4 linked regions of the Azoarcus sp. KH32C genome follow. The protein of the gene in region 4 interacts with the protein of the main gene of each other region in a pairwise test. Links are inferred from orthologs where the notes say so. Each region holds a gene or a part of one and is shown on either strand. Other genes may lie near its edges. The genes, in order: recO, AZKH_RS08105, AZKH_RS22700 and ssb.

Evidence for each region.
Region 1: the proteins of ssb (region 4) and recO interact in binary tests that used the Escherichia coli proteins (3 or more experiments, as listed by UniProt). The link is inferred for Azoarcus sp. KH32C from one-to-one orthologs.
Region 2: the proteins of ssb (region 4) and AZKH_RS08105 interact in binary tests that used the Escherichia coli proteins (3 or more experiments, as listed by UniProt). The link is inferred for Azoarcus sp. KH32C from one-to-one orthologs.
Region 3: the proteins of ssb (region 4) and AZKH_RS22700 interact in binary tests that used the Escherichia coli proteins (3 or more experiments, as listed by UniProt). The link is inferred for Azoarcus sp. KH32C from one-to-one orthologs.

Annotation. Positions count from the first base shown.
Region 1 is NC_020516.1:3,194,013-3,196,814, forward strand. The notes cover bases 1-2,790. They hold recO (DNA repair protein RecO), read right to left. Parts: upstream 1,862-2,790; coding sequence 1,139-1,861; downstream 1-1,138. Other genes in these bases: nagZ (beta-N-acetylhexosaminidase), read right to left, coding at 1-5; acpS (holo-ACP synthase), read right to left, coding at 2-379; AZKH_RS14010 (pyridoxine 5'-phosphate synthase), read right to left, coding at 387-1,142; era (GTPase Era), read right to left, coding at 1,883-2,790. In the rest of the region: more of era, read right to left, coding at 2,791-2,802; rnc (ribonuclease III), read right to left, coding at 2,800-2,802. UniProt on the Escherichia coli protein: Involved in DNA repair and RecF pathway recombination.
Region 2 is NC_020516.1:1,834,248-1,837,053, forward strand. What follows is about bases 11-2,804. They hold AZKH_RS08105 (DNA polymerase III subunit chi), read right to left. Parts: upstream 1,730-2,804; coding sequence 1,292-1,729; downstream 11-1,291. Other genes in these bases: AZKH_RS08095 (valine--tRNA ligase), read right to left, coding at 11-633; AZKH_RS08100 (hypothetical protein), read right to left, coding at 732-1,295; AZKH_RS08110 (leucyl aminopeptidase), read right to left, coding at 1,747-2,804. In the rest of the region: more of AZKH_RS08095, read right to left, coding at 1-10; more of AZKH_RS08110, read right to left, coding at 2,805-2,806. UniProt on the Escherichia coli protein: Part of the beta sliding clamp loading complex, which hydrolyzes ATP to load the beta clamp onto primed DNA to form the DNA replication pre-initiation complex.
Region 3 is NC_020516.1:5,045,811-5,048,770, forward strand. Bases 9-2,956 are described here. They hold AZKH_RS22700 (primosomal protein N'), read right to left. Parts: upstream 2,595-2,956; coding sequence 423-2,594; downstream 9-422. Other genes in these bases: AZKH_RS22695 (MOSC domain-containing protein), read left to right, coding at 9-413. Also shown: more of AZKH_RS22695, read left to right, coding at 1-8.
Region 4 is NC_020516.1:4,400,756-4,403,479, reverse strand. Bases 12-2,723 are described here. They hold ssb (single-stranded DNA-binding protein), read left to right. Parts: upstream 12-976; coding sequence 977-1,471; downstream 1,472-2,723. Other genes in these bases: AZKH_RS19660 (chemotaxis protein CheA), read left to right, coding at 2,105-2,723; AZKH_RS19665 (lipid asymmetry maintenance protein MlaB), read left to right, coding at 1,722-2,057; AZKH_RS19675 (MFS transporter), read left to right, coding at 12-949. Also shown: more of AZKH_RS19675, read left to right, coding at 1-11; more of AZKH_RS19660, read left to right, coding at 2,724-2,724. UniProt on the Escherichia coli protein: Plays an important role in DNA replication, recombination and repair. Binds to ssDNA and to an array of partner proteins to recruit them to their sites of action during DNA metabolism. Acts as a sliding platform that migrates on DNA via reptation.

The sequences.
Region 1 (2,802 bases), 1.2 Mb from region 4 along the record:
TTCATGTTTTCTCTATCAGGGCAAAGGCCACGACGTAATCGGCCTCATCCGTCAGACTCAAATGGGCGCTCAACTGGCGCTGCGCCATGTAGGTGGCAAGTTCCGAGCCGAAACGGAACATGGGCTTCCCCAAGGAATCATGCCCGACTGCGACAGCATGCAACGTCGCCGGCACCGCAACACCCGTCCCGAGCGCCTTGCCGAAGGCTTCCTTCGCAGCGAAACGCTTCGCCAGAAAACGCGCCGCATCCCGGCTCGCCTTGAAATCGGACCACTCTTCCTCGGCAAGAATCCTCGCCGCGAACCGTTCGCCATGACGTTCGAGCGCTTCGCGCAAGCGCCCGATCCGGACGATATCGGTACCAATGCCGAAAACCATGCGGCCTTCAGACTCCGCGGTCGGCGGCCTCGCGCATCAGGCGCTTCATTTCGCACACCGCCTCGCGCAGGCCACTGAATACGGAACGACTGACGATCGAGTGTCCAATATGCAGTTCCCGCACTCCGGGCAAGCGCGCGATCGGCTGCACGTTGTAATAATTGAGCGCATGACCGGCATTGAAACGCATACCCAGTCCGCGGATTGTCTCTCCCGCGCGCGCGACCTTGGCGACCTCCGCCAACACCGCCGCGCTTTCGGAATCGCGCCCGGCGGCGTGGAAGGCGTGGGCATAAGGGCCCGTATGGATCTCGCAGACCCGCGCGCCAATCCGGGCAGCGGCTTCCACCTGTGCCAGTTCCGCGTCGATGAAAACGCTGGTGACAATTCCCGCATCGGCCAAACGGCTCACGACGTCCTTTAGCCGAGCTTCTTGGGCAATGACGTCGAGCCCGCCTTCGGTGGTCACTTCATGACGCCCCTCTGGCACGAGCATCGCCATCTCCGGCTTCAGCGCGCAAGCGATGCCAACCATCTCATCGGTGGCAGCCATCTCAAGGTTCAGCTTGACCTGAGTGAGATCGCGCAAGCGCCGCACGTCGTCGTCCTGAATATGGCGTCGGTCCTCACGCAGATGCACCGTGATGCCGTCGGCGCCACCGAGATGCGCCTCCACGGCGGCCCATACGGGGTCAGGCTCCCAGGTGCGACGGGCCTGCCGCAAAGTCGCGACGTGGTCGATATTTACGCCGAGTTCGATCACAGCTCCTGCAACTCCTTGAGAACCCGGCGCGACTGCAGCGTCTGTCCGCCGAGATAATGATTGATCAGCATGCGCAGCAAACCCTTGCTCTGCGCCAGCGTCTCGGGCCGGGAAAATTCGGCACGCGCCATATCCAGCAGAGTCTGTCCGCTCAGGGTCGGCAGATCGCCTTCCTCGCCCTCGAAGCGGACCGGGCCTCGCTCGATTATATAGAGGTACTCGCCCGTCGCATCGACGGCCTCTCCCGACTCGCCGTCGCTCTCCAACTCGATGCCATAACCCAAATCCCGCAGCAGAGCCAGTTCGAACCGCCGCAAGGTGGGAGCGAGAAAATCGGTACGCGCCAATGTCCCTATGGCTTCGGAATACGCGTGGAACAGTGAGGAATGGGCGTCCTCCCGCGCGGTAAGCCGAAACAACAGCTCGTTGAGGTAGTAGCCGCACATCAGCGCACGCCCGGTCAGAAGAGGCTGGCCGCCACACCACTCGGCACGCATCAGGGTCTTGACCTCTCCACCGCCGGTCCAGCTGACCAGCAGGGGCTGAAAAGCCATCAGCAAGCCACGCAACGGCGATTGCGGGCGGCGCGCACCTTTTGCCACCAAAGCCACGCGCCCGAAATCCCGCGAGAAAACCTCCACGATGAGGCTCGTTTCCCGCCATGGGTGCGTATGGAGAACGAACCCGGGCTGCTCCTCGACACGCTGCTTCTGGCTCACGAACTCACGCAGTTCGGGAAATTATTCGTAGCCGAGACTCTTGAGGGCGCGCTCGTCATCGGCCCAGCCACTCTTGACCTTGACCCACACCTCGAGAAACACCTTTCCATCGAACAGTTGCTCAAGTTCGACCCGGGCCTCGCTCGCAATCCGCTTGAGTTGCTCTCCGCCCTTGCCGATCACGATCCCCTTGTGACTTGCACGATCGACCACGACGGCGGCGAAAATGCGTCGCAAATTCCCTTCGGTCTCGAATTTCTCGATTTCTACCGCAATACCGTAAGGCAATTCGTCGCCGAGGAGCCGAAACAGCTTCTCTCGCAGAAATTCCGCAGCAAGAAAACGTTCGCTCCGATCAGTGACCTCATCGGCGCCATACATCGGTTGCCCCTCGGGCAGCAGGGGCGTGACCGCCTTCAGCAACTCATCGACGTTCGTGCCGCGTTCCGCGCTCAGTGGCACGATCTCCGCAAACGGGAACACCTCGTTCATCCGTGCAATAAAGGGCAGCAAGGCGCTCTTGTCCACCAGGCGGTCCACCTTGTTGATGACGAGGACGACTTTCGCCCCCTGTGGCAGAACATCGACGACCTTACGATCATCCTCGCCAAAACGCCCAGCCTCGATCACGAAGAACACAAGGTCGACATCACCCAGTACCTGCGATACCGTCCGGTTCATCGAACGATTCAAGGCGTTGCGGTGTTTCGTCTGAAATCCCGGCGTGTCGACGAACACAAACTGGGCGTCGTCGTTCGTCAGGATCCCCGTCACCCGATGCCGGGTCGTCTGCGCCTTGCGTGACACGATGCTGATCTTTTGCCCGATCAGGCGATTAAGAAGCGTCGACTTTCCGACGTTCGGACGCCCGACGATCGCCACGAAGCCAGTCCGGAAACCGTTCGACGACCCTTCGCTTTGGGAAATATTGTCCGGATTCA
Region 2 (2,806 bases), 2.6 Mb from region 4 along the record:
AATCGGGCCTTCGCTGAAGGGATAGGTGATGTGCCACAGGAAGCCGTCTTCTTCCTCGGAGACGACTTCGAGGTCGGAGACCGCGGTGCCGAGCTTCGGATCCCAGTTGACGAGACGCTTGCCGCGGTAGATCAGGCCTTCGTTGTAGAGGCGGACGAAGGTTTCGGTGACGATCTTGGACAGGCCGGCGTCCATCGTGAAGCGTTCGCGCTTCCAGTCGGGCGAGGTGCCCATGCGACGCATCTGGCGCGTGATCGTGCCGCCGGAGTATTCCTTCCATTCCCAGACCTTCTCGAGGAACTTCTCGCGGCCGAGGTCGTGGCGGGAGATGCCCTTGGCGTCGAGCTGGCGTTCGACGACGATCTGCGTGGCGATGCCGGCGTGGTCCGTGCCCGGTTGCCACAGGGTGTTGACGCCCAACATGCGGTGGTAGCGCGTGAGCGCGTCCATGATGGTCTGGTTGAAGCCGTGGCCCATGTGCAACGTGCCGGTGACGTTCGGCGGCGGCAGCAGGATGCAGAAGGCGTCGGGGTTCGACTTGTCGAGGCCGGCGTCGAAGTAACCGCGCGATTCCCATTCCGGATACCAGCGGGCTTCGATGTCCGCCGGCTCAAAACTCTTGGCCAGTTCCATGGTGTGCTCAGGGGCTTGAGGGCAAAGGGCGGATTATAACGGATGCGCACGCTCATCCCTTGGCCGGGATGGCGTGTCCGTCGCCGAGCAGGGAAGGCTCAGTCGGTGATGTCGGTGTTTTTCTCGAGGCTGCGCGAGATGTGCTCGGACAGCGTCGGAAGAAGGGTTGCGCGCAGGTGACGGAGGGCTTCCTCCTGCAGACGGGCGGAAAGCTTGTCGAGTTCGCGCGACAGCAACTGGGGCAGCTCGGCCGCGAACCAGGATTCGACGGCACGGGCGATTTCGGTGTCCAGGCTGATCAGCTGCTCGGCAAGCTGGGAAACGGGCTGGACGTGGGGCGTCGCCGGGCGCGGCTCTGGCGCCGGAGCGGGGGCTGACGTCGGAGTTGGGGTAGGAGTGGGAACTGGAGCCGAAGCGGAAGCTTGAATGGACGTCTGAGCCGAGGCGGGAGCCGGCAGTTCGGACGGATCGACGACTTCGGTGAGCAGCGGGAGGTCATCCTCTTCGAGCGAGATGAAGACGTCTGCTTCGGGTTGCGACGTGTGTTGCGGTTCCATACCCCGATGCCGCCGCAGGAGGGCATCGGCCTTGTCGAGAAGCATGTCTGCGGCCTTCAGTTCTTCGTCGGTTTCGTTGCCGCGGGGGCGCGACCAGTTGCTCATAGTGCCTCCCGGCGCACGGCGTCGAATGCTTGGAGGGGCAGATCGAGGTTCTTGTAATGCTTCCAACGGGTTCTGGCCGGTCCTTTCTGCGCTTCGTCCTGGCCGATGATTTCGATCAGCATGCGGAACTGCTCAATGCCCGGCGGAACATCATCTGCCAGATTGAACAGGATCTCGTGGTGCGGCCATTCCGCCGGTGCATCCGCGCGACCGATGATGACGGGAGTCTCGGGCGCGAGGGGCGTGCCGGCCATCACATGCGGGACGAACGCGAGCTGGTGGAAGCTCCACAGGAGTTGGTCGAGCTGCCGCGCCGCCGTGCCGTCGGGGACGCGCAGCGCTACCTTGCGCCCGCCCGCGAAGGCCCGTTCGGCCAGTTCGCACGCCAGTGCGAGCGGGTTTTCGGCGTTGTGGTAGAACTGCACGCGCGGCATGGAATGGTCCGTTCGGACTACGCTTGAGGGCCCTTGCTACGGGCAATGAGGAATTCCGTAAGCAGGGGTACGGGCCGGCCCGTCGCACCCTTCGCGTCGCCCGACACCCAGGCGGTACCGGCGATATCCAGGTGGGCCCACTTGTAGGCCTTGGTGAAGCGGGCGAGGAAGCAGGCCGCCGTGATCGTGCCGGCATAGCGGCCGCCGATGTTGGCCATGTCCGCGAAGTTGCTCTTGAGGAGTTCCTGGTATTCATCCCACAGCGGCATTTGCCAGGCACGGTCGCCCGACACGGTACCGCAGTCGACGAGTTCGCGCGCCAGGTTGTCGTCGTTGGCGAGAAGGCCGCTCGGAATCTTGCCCAGGGCAACGACGCAGGCGCCCGTGAGGGTCGCGATGTCGATGACGCAGTCGGGCTTGAAGCGTTCGGCGTAGGTGAGCGCGTCGCAGAGGATCAGGCGCCCTTCGGCGTCGGTGTTCAGGATCTCGATCGTCTGCCCGCTCATCGAGGTGACCACGTCGCCCGGTTTGGTCGCTGCGCCGCCGGGCATGTTCTCGGTGGTCGGAACGATGCCGACGACGTTGATCGGCAGCGCGATGCGCGCGATGGCCTTGAAGGTGCCGAGCACGCTCGCGGCGCCGCACATGTCGAACTTCATCTCGTCCATTTCGGCGCCGGGCTTCAGCGAGATGCCGCCGGTGTCGAAGGTGATGCCCTTGCCAACCAGGACGACCGGCTTGTCCTTGGACTTTCCGCCCTTGTAGTGCAGGACGACGAACTTGGGCGGTTCGTGGCTGCCGCGCGCTACGGACAGCAGCGAGCCCATGCCAAGCTTCTCCATGTCCTCGCGTTCTAGCACTTCGACCTTCAGCTTGTATTGCTTGCCGAGCTCCAGCGCCGTTTCGGCGAGATGCGTGGGCGTGCAAATGTTGCCCGGCAGGTTGCCGAGGTCCTTGGCGAGCGCCATGCCTTCAGCGATGGCCTGTCCGCGCTTGACGGCCTCTTCCATTCCGGCGGAGATCTTGTTGCCTGTGAGGAGAACGATCTTGCGCGCGCCGCGGCGTTTGGTGTCCTTG
Region 3 (2,960 bases), 650 kb from region 4 along the record:
TGGGCGAGAACCTGTCGACCCGCGGCTGGACCGAGGAGACGGTGTGCATCGGCGACGTGTTCCGCGTCGGCAGCGCGCTGCTGCAGCTGAGCCAGCCGCGCAGCCCGTGCTGGAAGATCGACCACCGGCTCGACGCCGAAGGGGCATCGCTGTTCGTCGCGCACGAGGGGATCACCGGCTGGTACTACCGCGTCCGCGAAGGGGGCGCGATCGCGCCCGGCGACGCGATCGAACTCGTCGAGCGCCCCAACCCGGATCTCAGCGTCGCGACTTACTGGCGCGCGACGCTGGAGCACCGTCCCGAACCCGCAAAGCTGCGCGCAATGGCCGCGGCAGCCGGGCTTGCGCCCGACAAGGCGCAGCGGCTCGCCGAGCGCGCCGCGTGGCTGGAGAGCCATCCCGCGGGCAGCTGAGGCTCGCGCTCACACCTCCAGCGGATCGACGTCCAGCTGCCAGCGCAGCTCGCGCCCGGTGCGTTGCGCGCGCAGGATCTCGATCCAGCGCCCGAGAAATCCCTGCAGCAGCGGACGTTCGTCGGCCTCGACGAGCAGTTGCGCCCGCTCGCGCCGCGCGAGCCGCGTCAGGCGCATCGGCACCGCGTCGAACACGCGGATGCCCGCCGGCGCCATGTCCTGCGCGAGACGGCGCGCGTGGGCGAGGAAGTCCATCGCGTCCTGCAGCATCGGTGCGTCGGCGCGCAGCATCGCTTGGTAGGTGAAGGGCGGAAAGCCCGCGGCCCGGCGCTCGTCGAGCGCGCTCGCCGCGAAGGCGTCGAAATCGTGCTTTACGAGGCAGCGGTACAGCGGATGCTCCGGGTACTCGGTCTGGATCAGCACTTCGCCCGGCAGGTGCGCCCGCCCTGCCCGTCCGCCGACCTGCATCAGCTGCTGGAAGAGGCGCTCGGGCGCGCGGAAGTCCGCTGCATGGAGCGAAGCGTCCGCACCGATCACACCGACCAGCGTGAGCTTGGGGAAATCGTGGCCCTTCGCCATCATCTGCGTGCCGACGAGGATGTCCGCCTCGCCGTTGGCGATCTGCGCGAGCATCTCCTCCCACTGGTTGCGGGTACGCGCGGAGTCGCGGTCGACGCGCAGCACGCGGGCGTCCGGGAAGAGCTCGGCAAGCCGCGCCTCGATGCGCTGCGTGCCGCGGCCGAAGGGCTGGATGTCCTGGTTGCCGCAAACGGGGCAGCTGCGCGGCACCTCGGTATCGCAGCCGCAGTGGTGGCAGCGCAGACGCCGGTCCGCGAGATGCACGACGAGGTTCGCTGAGCAGTGCGGGCAGCGGCTCACCCAGCCGCAGGACGGGCAGGACAGCACCGGCGCGTAGCCGCGGCGGTTGAGGAAGACGAGGCTCTGCTCGCCGCGGGCGACGCGTTCGCCGATCGCGGTCTTCAACTGCGGACTCAGGCCCTCGTCGAGTTTCATGCGGCGCGTGTCGATGCGGCGGACCTTGGGCAGCGTGCTCGCGACCGCGCGGGCATCGAGCCGCAGGCTGCGATAGCGCTCGGCGCGCGCGTGATGCCAGCTTTCGAGCGAGGGCGTCGCCGAGCCGAGCACGACCGGTACGCCGCGCTGCCTCGCCCGCCACACGGCGACGTCGCGTGCCGAGTAGCGCACGCCTTCCTGCTGCTTGTACGAGGCGTCGTGCTCCTCGTCGACGAGGATCAACCCGAGGCGCGGCAGCGGCGCGAACACCGAGAGCCGCGTGCCGAGCACGATGTCCGCCCGCCCTTCGAGGGCCTGCACGAAGCCGCGCGAACGCGCCCCTTCGGCGAGCCCCGAGTGCAGGCTCACGACGCAGGCGGCGGGAAAGCGGTTCGCGACGCGCGATTCGAGCTGCGGCGTCAGCGCGATCTCGGGCACCAGCATCAGCACCTGCTGTCCGGCCGCGAGTGCCCGCGCGGCAAGGCGCAAATAGACCTCGGTCTTCCCGCTGCCGGTGACGCCCTGCAGCAGCCAGGACACGAAGCCGGCGGGTTCGGCGGAAATGGTATCGACCGCCGCGCGCTGGCCTTCGGTCAGTTCGGGCTGGTTCGCCGCCGGCGTGGCCGGGCTCGCGGCGCGCACCGGCTCGATCCAGCCGCGGCGCAGCGCGTCCGCGAGGGCGCCACCGTCCGGCAGTTCGCGCGCAACGCTACGGCGGATCACGCCGGCATCGCGCAACTGTGCGAGCAGCGACAAGGCGCGGCTCGCGCGGCGCGTTTCGGCGAGCGCCGCATGGCCTTCCGGCGTGAGGTCGAGCAGCGGATCGCTTTCCCGGTCGCTGACCGCGTCGGCCCGGCGCAGCCCCGGCGGCAGCGCCAAGGCGATGACCTCGCCGGGCGGGGCGTGGTAGTAGCGGGCGACGAATCCGACCAGTTCCAACCAGTCCGCAGGCAGCGGCGCGACTTCGCGCTGGATGTGGCACACCGCTTTGAGGCGTGCGGGGGCGACATCCGAATCGGCCGGCAGGGCGACGATCACCCCACTCTTTTCACCCTTGCCGAAGGGTACCCGAACGCAGCGTCCGACATCTTCTTCGCATACGTCTTGTGACGTGTAATCAAAGAGTTGCGGCAACGGAACGGGGAGCGCGACGCGAACGATGGCCATCCGGGATTTCGACGTTTAACTGGAACCTGTTTTGTATCAGAAACTTAGCGATGTTTGTTAAGCCGATACCTGGGAAATTCGGTTAAATCTTTGCCGCAAAACCCTTCCGCTGCTTGTCCACAATTCCTGTGGATAACTTTGTTGATAGGGTGGGTGAAAAGTGCCAAACCCAGCGTGGGCACAGGCTTTCTGTCACATTGCCTTAACAATGGGCGAAAATTTTTTCCTTTTTTTTCAATGGCTTATTTATCTAGGTGAATAACCCCCACTCCCGTGCATCATGACACCCTCGGAACTGCTCGGTGTGCATAAGTCAAGCTGACAAAGCAAGTTTTTCTGCTTGACAAGACATCGTCAGTCAATCTC
Region 4 (2,724 bases):
CGGACTCGTGCTGTTCGCATTGGGTAGCGTTGTCGCGGCGCTTGCGGCGAGCATCCAGATCGTCATCGTCGGCCGCGTGTTGCAGGGGGCGGGGGCGATTTCGGCGGCGGTGACGGCGCTGGCGGCGGATCTGACGCGGGATCAGCATCGTACCAAGGTGATGGCGATGATCGGGTCGAGCATCGGCCTGGTGTTTGCGTTGTCGATGGTGGCGGCACCAGTGCTGTATTCGCTGATCGGCATGGACGGGATCTTCTGGCTGACCGGCGCGCTGGCCTTGGCGGCGATCGGTGTCGTGCTGTATGTCGTGCCGGCGGCGCCGGCCTTGCCGCGCGCGAACGGCGGGCGCTTCGCGGATGTTCTGCGCGACGGGCAGTTGATGCGCCTGAACTTCGGTGTCTTCGTGCTGCACCTGATCCAGACCGCGATGTGGGTGCTGGTGCCCGCGGCGCTGGTGGCGGGGGGCGGGCTGCCGCTGCCCGAGCACTGGAAGGTCTATCTGCCGGCGGTGGTGCTGTCGTTCGCGTTGATGGTGCCGGCGGTGATCATCGCCGAGAAGGGCGGTCGAATGAAGACCATCTTCAGCACGGCCGTCGGACTGCTGGTAGTGGTGCAGGCCGGCCTGTATGCCTTCGGGCGCAGCCTGCCGGCGCTGGGCTTGTGGTTGACGTTGTTCTTCGTTGCGTTCAATGTGCTCGAAGCTATTCTTCCGTCATGGATTTCGCGCGTCGCGCCCCCGCATGCGAAGGGTACGGCGCTGGGCCTCTACAACACGCTGCAGTCCGTCGGGCTGTTCCTGGGGGGGGCGATGGGCGGCTGGATTGCTGAACACTATGGCAGTGGCGCCGTGAATTTTGCCTGTGGGCTGCTCGCCGTGATCTGGCTGCTGCTGGCGACATCGATGAATCCACCTGTGCGACGTGCCGTTGCGAGCGCGGCCGCGCGTTAATTTGAATTTGTATTCGAGGAGAAAGGGATGGCTTCCCTGAACAAAGTGATCCTGATCGGCAACCTGGGTCGGGACCCGGAAACGCGTTATGCGCCGAGCGGTGACGCGATCTGCAACGTGACGATCGCGACGACCGAGACCTGGAAGGACAAGGCGAGCGGCGAGCGCAAGGAAGCAACGGAGTGGCATCGCGTGGTGTTTTTCGGCCGCCTCGCGGAGATCGCGTCGCAATATCTGCGCAAGGGCAGCCAGGTGTACGTGGAAGGCCGCCTGCAGACGCGCAAGTGGCAGGACAAGGACGGCCAGGATCGTTACACGACGGAAATCCGTGCCGACGAGATGAAGATGCTGGGTTCGCGTTCGGGCGGCGATGCGCCGATGCGCCAGTCAGAGGGCGGCTATGACGCGCCGGCCCCGGCTCCGGCACGTCAAGCTCCGCAGGCCGCGCCCGCGCAGCGCGCGCCGAGCCAGCCGAGCAGCGGCGGCGGTTTCGGCGACTTCGACGACGATATCCCGTTTTAAGCGACGCCTCGTAGTACCCGGTTCGGTAAGACCCGGCAGCCCTTCGTGGTTGCCGGGTTTTTTCGTTTACGGGCGGCCCGGGCCGACGATTGCCCGCGCCTCGTGCGCCCGTGAGAAATTACCTAGTCCACGCGTGTAATTGGACGCTCTCGCCCCTCAGTCCGCAAAGCAGATACTGCATTCCACGTTGGCATACGCAATCGGCAACCGAATCGCGGCAGTTCCTGCAGACAGTGGAGAGGCGGACCCGATGAACTCCTCAACTTTATCCGATGCCGTGAATGAGCGGCCGGCCGGCTTCCGTCCGGAAGGCGAGCTCACGATCTACACCGTCGCGGAACAACATGGGCTGCTGATGAGGGCGCTGGACGCCGGCCCGGTCGTGCATCTGGATATGTCGGCGGTGAATGAGGTGGATACCGCGGGACTGCAGTTGCTGATCCTGGCGAGGCGCGAGGCCGCACAGCGCGGGATCGAACTGCGGGTCGCCGGGTGCAGCGATGTAGTGAAGGACGCGCTGGAGACGATGCAGCTTGCCAGCCTTCTGGATGACTGCGCCGCAGAGGGCGGAGTGTCTCGGAACTGACGCCTGGATCTGGACGCTCTGTGTCAATCCTTGAGGGGACCGAAGACGTGAATTTCGATCAGGCTCTGGACACCTTCATCGCCGAGGCGGATGAATTGTTGCGCGACATGGAGGAGGCGCTGCTGCGCCTCGAAAGCGCGCCTGCGGATGACGAGCTCATCCACGCGATGTTTCGCGCCGCGCACACGATCAAGGGCTCGGCCGGACTCTTCGGGCTGGAGCCGATCGTCGCATTCACGCATGTGCTGGAGCATGTGCTCGACAAGCTGCGGACCCGGGAGATCCAGGTCTGCGGCGACCTGATTGCGCTGCTGCTACCCTGCGGGGACCACATCGGCAAGCTCGTGGCGCACGTGCCGGCGATGGCGCTGGACGCGGAGACCCGGGCCTGCGGCGAGCGCCTGATCGCAAGACTGCGGGAGTTCCTGGGCAAGCCGGCGATCGCGGCGACGACGCTGCCCACCGAGTCGCGCGGGGGCGTTGAGGCTGCCGGCGGAGGCGCGTTGGAACGCGGTGATGGCGATGTCGTCGCGACCGACAACTGGCACATCTCCCTGCGCTTCGACCGCGATGTGCTGCGCAACGGCATGGATCCGCTGTCCTTCATCCGCTATCTGGCGACCGTCGGGGAGGTCGTGTCGATTACGACGCTGTCCGACGCGATGCC